2 regions of the Nonomuraea sp. NPDC049655 genome follow, and region 1 is predicted to be linked to the other one. Evidence: riboswitches for the same ligand, from Rfam matches in the RefSeq annotation. Region 1 holds a riboswitch; the other holds the start of a gene.
The links. Region 1 has a riboswitch for glycine ahead of gcvP (aminomethyl-transferring glycine dehydrogenase). Riboswitches for the same ligand answer to the same signal wherever they lie in the genome.

Region 1 (5,441 bases):
TGCGGGCTGCCGGCCAGCCGGGCCAGCGCGAGGTGCGCCAGTGGGACGTAGGCCGGCGTGCCGACGCCGAGCACCGCCTGCCAGGCGGCCCTTGCCTGGTCGTCGCGGCCCTCGCGCTCGAAACCCTGGGCCAGGTGGCAGGCGGCCTGGGCGGCGTACTCGGGATGGCCGGTGGCCAGCGCGGTGCGGGCCGCGGCGCGGGCGGCCTCGGTGTCGCCGCGCTCGTCGAGCACCACGGCCAGCCCCACGGCCGCCTGGGCCCGGTCGGGGCTGTCGGGGTCGGCGACCAGCTCGGTCAGGATCGCCGCCGCACCCTCCAGGTCGCCGCCCTCGGCCAGGCGGCGGGCGGTGTCGAGAGGCGGGGTCTCCAGCTCTGAGAACGTCAAGAGAGCTCCTTCAGGCGACGGATCGCACCGAGCCTAACGGCTCGTCGCGATCATGTCTGCTCACTTGACGGTGCCGGACTGGGCCAGATCCGGCGCGGGCCCCCGGCCGGGGACCCGCGTGGACGGATCAGTCCTCGTACGCCTCCAGCGGCGGGCAGGAGCACACCAGGTTGCGGTCGCCGTACGCCTGGTCGATGCGGCGCACCGGCACCCAGTACTTGCCCTCGCGCAGCGAGGCCACCGGGTAGGCCGCCTCGGTCCGCGAGTACGGGTGGGCCCACTCGTCGGCGGTGACCGACTCGGCCGTGTGCGGCGCGTTGCGCAGCGGGTTGTCGGTCTTGTCGTAGTCGCCGGAGGCCACCTTGGCGATCTCGCCGCGGATGGCGATCATGGCGTCCACGAACCGGTCGAGCTCGTCCAGGTCCTCGCTCTCGGTCGGCTCGATCATCAGCGTCCCGGCCACCGGGAACGACATGGTCGGCGCGTGGAAGCCGTAGTCGATCAGGCGCTTGGCCACGTCGTCGACGGTGACGCCGGTCTCCTTGGTGATCTGGCGCAGGTCCACGATGCACTCGTGGGCCACCAGGCCGCCGCGGCCGGTGTAGAGCACCGGGTAGTGCGGGGCCAGCCGCCGGGCCAGGTAGTTGGCCGACAGGATGGCCTGCTCGGTGGCCGCCGTGAGGCCCTCGGAGCCCATCATCCGCACGTACGCCCACGAGATCGGCAGGATGCCCGCCGAGCCGTACGGGGCGGCCGAGACCGGGCCGACCGGGCCGCCGTCGCGCAGCGGGTGGCCGGGCAGGTAGGCCGCCAGGTGGCCGCGGACCGCGACCGGGCCGACGCCGGGGCCGCCGCCGCCGTGCGGGATGCAGAACGTCTTGTGCAGGTTGAGGTGGGACACGTCGGCGCCGAACTCGCCCGGCTTGGCCAGGCCCACCAGGGCGTTGAGGTTGGCGCCGTCGACGTAGACCTGGCCGCCGGCCTCGTGCACCTTGGCGCAGACCTCGGTGATCGACTCCTCGTACACGCCGTGCGTGGACGGGTACGTCACCATGATCGCGGCGAGCTTGTCGCGGTGCTTGGCGATCTTGGCGTCCAGGTCGGCCAGGTCGATGTTCCCGTCGCTGTCGCAGGCCACGACGACGACCCGCATGCCCGCCATGACGGCGCTGGCCGCGTTCGTGCCGTGGGCCGAGGACGGGATCAGGCACACGTCCCGCTCGGCGTCGCCGTTGGCCTGGTGGTAGGCGCGGATGGCCAGCAGGCCGGCGAACTCGCCCTGGGAGCCGGCGTTCGGCTGGATGGAGACCGCGTCGTAGCCGGTCACCTCGGCCAGCCAGCCCTCCAGGGTGCCGATGAGCTCCCGGTAGCCCTCGGTCTGGGCCTCCGGCGCGTACGGGTGCACGCCGGCGAACTCCGGCCAGGTGATCGGCTCCATCTCGGTGGTCGCGTTCAGCTTCATCGTGCACGAGCCGAGCGGGATCATCGAACGGTCGAGCGCGATGTCCTTGTCCTGGAGCCTGCGCAGGTAGCGCAGCATCGCGGTCTCGGAGCGGTGGCTGTGGAAGACCGGGTGGGTCAGGTAGTCCGACTCGCGCAGCAGGTCGGCCGGCAGCGCGTCGGCCTCCAGCGCCACCTCCTCGCGCTCGACGCCGAAGGCGGCCCACACCTTGACCAGCTCGGCGGCGCCGGTCTTCTCGTCGCAGGCGATCGAGACGTGGTCGTCGCCGGCCTGCCACAGGTTGACGCCCCGCTCGGCCGCGGCGGCCACCACCTCGGCGGCCCTGCCGGGAACCCGGACGAGCACGGTGTCGAAGAACTCGCCGTGCACGACCTCCAGGCCGGCCTCGCGCAGCCCGCCGGCCAGCGCGACGGCGTGCCGGTGCACGCGGTGCGCGATCCGGCGCAGGCCCTCGGGGCCGTGGTAGACGGCGTACATGCCGGCGATCACGGCCAGCAGGACCTGGGCGGTGCAGATGTTGCTGGTGGCCTTCTCGCGGCGGATGTGCTGCTCACGGGTCTGCAGGGCCAGCCGGTAGGCGGGGTCGCCGTCGACGTCGACCGACACGCCGACCAGACGGCCGGGCATCTGCCGCTGCAGGCCCTCGCGTACGGACATGTAGGCCGCGTGCGGCCCGCCGAACCCGAAGGAGACGCCGAAGCGCTGGGAGGAGCCGACGGCGATGTCGGCGCCCAGCTCGCCGGGGGCGGCCACCAGCGTGAGGGCCAGCAGGTCGGCGGCGGCCACGACGAGCGCGCCCGCCTGGTGCGCCCTGGCGGCCACGTCGCGGAAGTCGCGCAGGCGGCCCGAGGCGCCCGGGTACTGGACGAGCACGCCGAAGCACTCGGGCAGCTCGCCGTCGAGGTCGTGCTCGACCAGCGTGATGCCGAGCGGCTCGGCGCGGGTGGCCAGCACGGCCTTGGTCTGGGGCAGCGTGTCGGCGTCGACCACGAACACGTCGCTCTTGGACTTGCCGGCCCGGCGGGCCAGCGTCATGGCCTCGGCCGCGGCGGTGGCCTCGTCCAGCAGGGAGGCGCCGGCGACGTCGAGGCCGGTCAGGTCGGAGACGACCGTCTGGAAGTTCAGCAGCGCCTCCAGGCGGCCCTGCGAGATCTCCGGCTGGTACGGCGTGTAGGCGGTGTACCAGCCCGGGTTCTCCAGCAGGTTGCGCCGGATGACGGCGGGCGTGACGGTGTCGTAGTAGCCCAGGCCGATCATGGAGGTCAGCACCCGGTTGCGGGAGGCCAGCTCGCGCAGCTCGGCGATGGCCTCGGTCTCGCTCGCGGCGGCCGGCAGCTTGAGCCGGTCCTTGACCCTGATGGCCTCGGGCACGGCCACGGCCACCAGATCGCCGACGGACTCGAAGCCCACGGCCTCGAGCATGCGCTGCTGCTCGGACTCCGATGGGCCGATGTGCCTGGACGAGAACGGCGGAGCGGACAGGTCGGTCATGGAGGTTGCCTCCCGAGGCTTGGAGACCGGCGCCAGGGCGCGGGCGAGTGCCGGATCTCCCCCTCTGTCATCGCGACGTCATCGCGACCTGAGAGCTTCACCCCACCGTGGGGCTTGCACCGTCGGTGAGGTGCGCCTGGCGGGCGCACCTGCTTTCCAGAGTTGCCTCACCCGAGCGGTACGGGATGCCTGAGAGATTCCGGGGAGGGTTGCTCCTTCGGCGCCCCAGGACCGAAGCCCAGGGACTCTCCCGCACGGGGTCATCAGCCTTACTCTGTCCTAGATTACTACGGTGTGTTCAGCGGTTCAGCTCACCCCGTGCGGCGTGCGCGACGCCGCTTGGCGAGCTCGTCAGCGGGATGGTCGGCCGGGACGGTGTCCTCGACCGCCGCCCGTTCCCCCGGCAGCTCCGCGAGGGAGCCCTCGACCTCTCGCCAGACCCGGCCGAGGGCGATGCCGAACACGCCCTGGCCGCCCTGGAGGAGATCGATCACCTCGTCGGCCGAGGTGCACTCGTAGACGCTGACACCGTCGCTCATGAGCGTGATCTGCGCGAGGTCGGCGACCCCGCGGTCACGCAGATGCTGCACCGCGGTGCGGATCTGCTGCAACGACACCCCGGTGTCGAGCAGCCGCTTGACGACCTTGAGCACCAGGATGTCGCGGAAGCTGTAGAGCCGCTGTGAGCCCGAGCCGTGCGCGGCTCTTATCGTGGGCTCGACCAGGCCCGTGCGCGCCCAGTAGTCGAGCTGCCTGTAGGTGATGCCGGCCGCCGAGCAGGCTGTGGGCCCGCGGTATCCGATGTCGTCGGGCACCGTCGCGGGCTGCTCGTCGAAGAGCAGTCCCTGCTCTCCGGCACGCTGCCGCGCGCTCTCGCGCCGCACCGGATCTTCCTGGCCGGCCGTCTTTCCCTCGCCGCTGCTGACCGCCACGCGGACCTCCGGCTTTCTCTCATCCCATGGCCTGATCTGGGGGTTCGTAAAGGGCGACCACGGGTTTCACTTGCACCGTAGGACCGTGACCATGCTCAGTCAACGATCCGGCTCGGCGCGTCGTGAAGCGTAAATGCACTGAAATACCTACCCCGCCCTGCCGAAGTCCTCGGGAGTGATCGTGTCAAGGAACTCCCTGAACTTCTCCACCTCGTCCTCCTGGTCGTCAGGGATGATCACACCGGCCTCCTGGACCACCTCTTCGCTGGCGAAGATGCGCGCGCCGGTGCGCAGCGCCAGGGCGATCGAGTCGGAAGGGCGGGCGCTGACCTCCACGCCGTTGGAGAACACCAGGTCCGCGAAGAAGATGCCGTCACGCAGGGCCACGATGTTGACCGCGCGCAGCCCGACGCCGAGCGCGCTCAGCACGTCCCTGAACAGGTCGTGGGTGAGCGGCCGGGGCGGCGGCTCCTCGGCCTGCGCCAGGGCGATCGCGGTCGCCTCGGTCATGCCGATCCAGATCGGAAGGAACCGTTCCCCGTGTGCCTCCTTGAGCAAGACGATCGGCTGATTTGTGGGCATCTCAACTCGAACGCCCACGACCTCCATCTGCAACACGGGCTGCTCCGTATTCGGCCGGCCGGTCGCCCGGCACAGCTGTTGACTGGGTCGTTTCTGCTACACGCTTATGCATTTCAACGTAACACCCGGCAGGCCTGGAATGTGCCCCGGCCTTCCAGCTCTGTGCCCTCAGCGGCCCAGGACAGACCTGACGCCGAGGCGCACCAGGGAGGCGTGCAGGTCGAGCAGGAGCGTGGACAACTCCCTGGCGGCCTCGTCGGCCTCGCCGATGGCGCCGGGCGCGCGCCGCTTGAGTATGGGCGCGACGGTCTGCTCGACCAGCCCGCACTCCCGCTCGGCGGCGGCCTTGACCGCGCGCAGGTGGCGGGCGTGCAGGCCGAAGCGGGCCAGGGCGCCGACGCTGCGCGCGATCTTCAGCGCCTCCTCGTCGTAGCGCCTGGCCACGGGGGCCAGCAGGCCGTAGTCCTCCAGCTCGGCGAGGGTCTCCTCGTCGATGCCGGCCGCCTCCAGCAACTGGGCCCGGTCGTAGCGGATCTCCTGGGCCTGCTGCACCGCGCGCGGACGGCCGAAGCTCTCGGCCATCTTGTC
Region 2 (5,441 bases), on a different contig from region 1:
GGCGGCCCGGCCAACCAGACCGTGATGCTCGGCGCCCACCTCGACAGCGTCGCGGCCGGCCCCGGGATCAACGACAACGGTTCCGGCTCGGCCGCGCTCCTGGAGAACGCCCTCACCCTGGCCGCCCGCAAGCCCACCCTCACCAAGCACGTGCGCTTCGGCTGGTGGGGCGCCGAAGAGGCGGGCATGGTCGGGTCCAGGTACTACGTGCAGAACGGCGGCGCGAGCGGCGTCGAGGTGTACCTGAACTTCGACATGATCGCCTCGACCAACGCCGGCTACTTCGTCTACGACGACGACGCGGCGATCCAGCGCACCTTCAACGACTACTTCGCCACCATCGGCCTGCAGACCGAGGGTGACAGGGAGGGCGACGGCCGCAGCGACCATGCCTCGTTCAAGAGCGCGGGCGTCCGGGTCGGCGGCCTGGCCACGGGGGCCGGGGCGGTCAAGAGCTCGGCCCAGGCCGCCAAGTGGGGCGGCTCGGCCGGGCAGGCGTTCGACCGCTGCTACCACAGCGCGTGCGACAGCTACCCGAGCGCCATCAACACCACGGCGCTCGACCGCAACTCCGACGCCATCGCCTACGCCATATGGAAGCTCGCCGTGGGCACCAGCACGCCCACGGAGAACGACTACTCGATCTCGGTGACCCCGTCGTCGGCATCGGTCCAGGCCGGTCAGTCGGCTACCGCGGCGGTCAGTACCCAGGTCACGTCCGGCCAGGCGCAGAGCGTCGCGCTCTCCGCCGGGAACGTGCCGAGCGGGGTCACCGTCTCCTTCAGCCCGTCCACGGTTCAGGCGGGCCAGTCGTCCACCGTCACGATCGCCACCGCCAGCGGCGTCGCGGCGGGGACGTACACCATAGGGATCAACGGCGACGGGACGACGGCGGACCACTCCGCGTCCTTCACCCTGACCGTCGGAGGGGACGGCCAGGGCACCACCTGGACGGCTTACAAGTCGTACACGGCCGGAGACGTCGTCACCTACCAGGGGGTCAGCTACCGCTGCCTCCAGGCGCACACCAGCCTGCCGGGCTGGGAGCCGCCGAACGTGCCCGCCCTCTGGGCGCGGGCCTGACCCTCGGACCTGATCTCCGGGTTCGATCCCGCGCGGGCCGGTCACCGCCGGCCCGCCCCGAGCTGCCGCGTGCGAGCTGACCTGCCATGACCGGCTCGCGCGCGGCCACCAACGCGGCCGCGACCCCGCCTCTCCGGGGCCGCGGCCGCTTTTCGCTGCGTGCGGGATGTCGCGGATGCCGCGGATGGCGGGGGGCGAAGCGCGACAACACCCCCATGACGGCACTAGGCTGACGGACATCACCGGCGAAACCGTGCGGGAGAGCACCCTGACAGCCGGTCAGGGTCCCTGAAGGAGCAAGCCCTCCCCGCGAACCTCTCAAGGCAAAGGACCGCGCGGCAGCCCTGTAAGGCGTTCTTACGGGGAGGTGACCTCTGGAAAGCAGGCCCTCGGGGCCTCGCCGAAGGTGAAAGTCCGGTAAAACTCGGGCGAAGCTCTCAGGCATCCATGACAGAGGGGGAGGATGCTGGCATCCAACCCTGTCCTGAGGTGCGACAAATGTCCCGACCTACGCCGCTACGAGACGTCCACGAGGCCCTAGGCGCCACGCTGACCGACTTCGCCGGCTGGCTCATGCCGCTCCGGTACGGCAGCGAGTCGGCGGAGCACAAAGCCGTCCGCGAGGCGGCCGGGCTGTTCGACCTCTCGCACATGGGCGAGATCTTCCTGACCGGTCCGCAGGCCGGAGAGGCCCTCGACTACGCGCTGGTCGGCCACCTGTCGGCGCTCGCGCCCGGCCGGGCCAGGTACACGATGATCGTGGACGAGCGCGGCGGGGTGCTCGACGACCTCATCGTCTACCGGCTGGCGGACGAGGAGTTCATGGTGGTGGCCAACGCCTCGAACTCTGACAAGGTCGCGGATGAGCTGAAAAATCGCACTAAGTCGTATGACGCGGCGGTCGATGACCGCTCCCAGCAGTACGCCCTCATCGCGATCCAGGGCCCGAAGGCCCAGGAGATCCTGGCCACGCTCACCGACGCCGACCTCGACGGTCTCAAGTACTACGCGGGCCTGCCCGGCGTGGTCGACGGCCGCCAGGCGCTCATCGCCCGTACCGGCTACACCGGCGAGGACGGCTTCGAGCTGTTCGTCGCCAACCAGGACGCCGTGCCGCTCTGGCGCGCCCTGGAGGCCGCGGGCGAGCCGCACGGGCTGCGCGCCGCCGGTCTGTCCAGCCGCGACACCCTCAGGCTGGAGGCCGGCATGCCGCTCTACGGCAACGAGCTGAGCTCCGACCTGACCCCGTTCGACGCGGGGCTGGGCAGAGTGGTGAAATTCGACAAGCCCGGTGACTTCGTCGGCAGGGCGGCACTGGAGGCGGTCAAGGACGACCAGCCCCGCCGCCGCCTCGTCGGCCTGGTCGCCCAGGGCCGCCGGGTGCCGCGTCACGGCTACCCGGTCACCCGCGACGGCGCCGTCGTCGGCGAGGTCACCAGCGGTGCGCCCTCCCAGACCCTGGGCAAGCCCATCGCGATGGCCTACGTGGACGCCGGGGCCGACACAGGTCTGGCCGTGGACATCCGGGGCAGCCATGAACCTATGGACCTGGTCGAGCTGCCCTTCTACAGGAGGAACAAGTGAGCAACATCCCTGACGACCTGAACTACACCAAGGAGCACGAGTGGGTGTCGGGCGTGGACGACGGCATCACCGTGACCGTCGGCATCACGGCCTTCGCCGCCGAGGCTCTTGGTGACGTCGTCTTCGTGCAGCTCCCCGAGGTCGGTTCGACCGTCGAGGCGGGTGACTCGGTCGGCGAGGTCGAGTCCACCAAGTCGGTGAGCGAGATCTACGCGCCCGTCGGCGGCGAGATCGTCGAGGTGAACTCGGCCGTGGCCGACGACCCGTCGCTGGCCAACAGCGACCCGTACGGCGACGGCTGGATGTTCCGCGTCCGCATGGAGGGCGACGCGGAGGACCTGCTGTCCGCCGAGGAGTACACGGCGCTCACCTCAGGCGAGTCCTGACACCAACGCCGGGGCCCGCCGCGGGCCCCGGCACTTCCTGAACTGAAGGGCGCCATCAATGGCGATCAGCGTCTTCGACCTCTTCAAGATCGGCATCGGACCGTCCAGCTCCCACACGGGCGGCCCGATGGCCGCCGCGCACAAGTTCGCCCGCGGGCTGCACGACGACGGCCTGCTCCCCCGCGTGGCCCGCGTCGAGGTCATCCTGTACGGCTCGCTCGGCCTGACCGGCAAGGGCCACGGCAGCGACAAGGCGGTGCTGCTCGGCCTGTCCGGTGAGAAGCCGGAACTGGTCGACGTCGACTCCGTCGACGCCCGCCTGGCCGAGATGCGCGCCGCGGGCACGGTCAAGCTCTACGGCGAGCACGAGATCCCCTTCGTCGTGGGTCAGGACCTCGTCTTCGAGCGCAAGATCTCCCTGCCCGAGCACCCCAACGGCATGCGCTTCACCGCCCGCGACGAGCAGGGCGAGACCGTGCGCGAGAAGGTCTACTTCTCCGTCGGCGGCGGCTTCGTCGTGGACGAGAAGGCCACCGGAGCCGACCGCATCAAGCCCGACGACACCGTCCTGCCCTACCCGTTCGCCTCGGGCGAGGAGTTGCTCAAGCACTGCTCGAACACCGGCCTGTCGATCTCCGCCCTGATGCTGGAGAACGAGAAGGCGTTCGGGCGCACCGAGGAGGAGATCCGCGCGGGCATCCTCAACCTGTGGCGGGTGATGTCGGAGTGCGTGCGGCGCGGCATCGGCAAGGAGGGCGTGCTGCCCGGCGGCCTGAAGGTCAAGCGCCGGGCCAACCAGCTCCACCGGCGGCTGCAGGCCGAGTCGGCCGAGAAGGACCCGCTGCAGGCGATGGACTGGGTGGCGCTGTTCGCCCTGGCCGTCAACGAGGAGAACGCCGCCGGCGGCCGCATCGTCACCGCCCCCACCAACGGCGCCGCGGGCATCATCCCGGCCGTGCTGACGTACTACACCAAGTTCGTCCCGAGCGCCGACGACGACGGCGTGGTGCGCTTCCTGCTCACGGCGGCCGCGATCGGCGTGCTGTTCAAGGAGAACGCCTCGATCTCCGGCGCCGAGGTCGGCTGCCAGGGCGAGGTGGGCTCGGCCTGCTCGATGGCCTCGGCCGGGCTGACCGAGGTCATGGGCGGCACCCCCGAGCAGGTGGAGAACGCCGCCGAGATCGGCATCGAGCACAACCTCGGGCTGACCTGCGACCCGATCGGCGGCCTGGTGCAGATCCCGTGCATCGAGCGCAACGCGGTGGCCTCCAACAAGGCCATCACGGCCGCCAGGATCGCCCTGCGCGGCGACGGCCGCCACTACGTGGCGCTGGACAAGGCCATCAAGACCATGCGCGACACCGGCCGCGACATGCTCGACAAGTACAAGGAGACCTCCCGCGGCGGCCTGGCCGTCAACGTCATCGAGTGCTGACCCGCCCGGCCCCCTCCGCGTGGGAGAGGGCCGGGGGGCCGGGGTTCAGGCGGATGAGCGGCAGATGACCGTGGTGGTGTGGCTGTCCACGCAGATCAGGCCGACCGCGGGGCTGAGCGCCTGGGCCAGCAGGCCGGGCAGGTGGTCCCCCACGCAGTGCATCTGGCCGTCTTCCCCGATCTTGCAGGGGATCAGCGGAAAGCCGTCGCCCGTCGCCGCGTGGGCGGCGGGCGCGGCTAGCGCGAGGGCGAGGGTTGCGGCGGCGAACGCGCCGATGATGCGGTGAATGACGACCTCCCGATGGGATTCGACGACGAAGGCGCCGAGTCGCGCCTTCTTCCTTCAGCTACGAGCAGCCGGTTGACTGGTCAGCGGCGCTCGGCCGGTTGGCGGCGGACGTGCACGCGGACGACCGCAGGCGTCTCGTCGTCGCGCACCTCACGGCGGATGCGGCCGACGATGTCCTGGTCGAGCTTGGTCACCACCGCGCCGACGTCCGCGTCGGAGGGGCAGGTCAGGGCGACGCGCAGGCCGTTGTCGGCGACCCGTACGGCCGCCCGGCCCAGGCCGTCCACGCCCTTGAGGCCCACGCACAGCATGGCCGTGCCGGTGCCGCTGGCCGCGCCCCGGCGGCCCCAGCCCAGGCTCAGCAGCAGCCAGCGCACGGCGAGCATGGCCAGGATCAGCATGGCGAAGGCCAGCAGCCACAACGTCCAGGGGTCGGCGGCCAGCGTGCGGGCGAACTCGGCGGGCAGCACCTTGGCGTTGCGCGGCAGGTCGAACAGCAGGCCCCGGCCGCGCAGCCAGCCGTAGCCGCCCACGGCGAGCAGGGCGAGGCCGACCAGGGCCAGGCCGACGCGGTTGCCCGTGTACTGCCGCATCACACGCCCTTCCTGCGCAGCCGGACGACGACCTCGCCGGTGCCGAGCGTGCCGACGCCGGCCAGCCGGTCG

Region 2: it holds a riboswitch for glycine, as region 1 does, so the genes downstream of both, gcvT (glycine cleavage system aminomethyltransferase GcvT) here and gcvP (aminomethyl-transferring glycine dehydrogenase) in region 1, are expected to answer to the same signal.

What each region holds. Positions count from the first base shown of each region.
Region 1 covers NZ_JBITLS010000003.1:287,200-292,640, reverse strand. The annotation lists gene ACIBQ6_RS11025 (hypothetical protein) at 1-386, opposite strand, end outside; gene gcvP (aminomethyl-transferring glycine dehydrogenase) at 514-3,339, opposite strand; glycine riboswitch at 3,506-3,602, opposite strand; gene ACIBQ6_RS11015 (MerR family transcriptional regulator) at 3,651-4,271, opposite strand; gene ACIBQ6_RS11010 (bifunctional nuclease family protein) at 4,419-4,889, opposite strand; gene ACIBQ6_RS11005 (MerR family transcriptional regulator) at 5,022-5,441, opposite strand, start outside.
Region 2 covers NZ_JBITLS010000017.1:73,182-78,622, reverse strand. The annotation lists gene ACIBQ6_RS42755 (M28 family peptidase) at 1-1,083, shown strand, start outside; glycine riboswitch at 1,330-1,427, shown strand; glycine riboswitch at 1,448-1,547, shown strand; gene gcvT (glycine cleavage system aminomethyltransferase GcvT) at 1,582-2,667, shown strand; gene gcvH (glycine cleavage system protein GcvH) at 2,664-3,053, shown strand; gene ACIBQ6_RS42740 (L-serine ammonia-lyase) at 3,112-4,488, shown strand; gene ACIBQ6_RS42735 (hypothetical protein) at 4,857-5,369, opposite strand; gene ACIBQ6_RS42730 (DUF6286 domain-containing protein) at 5,369-5,441, opposite strand, start outside.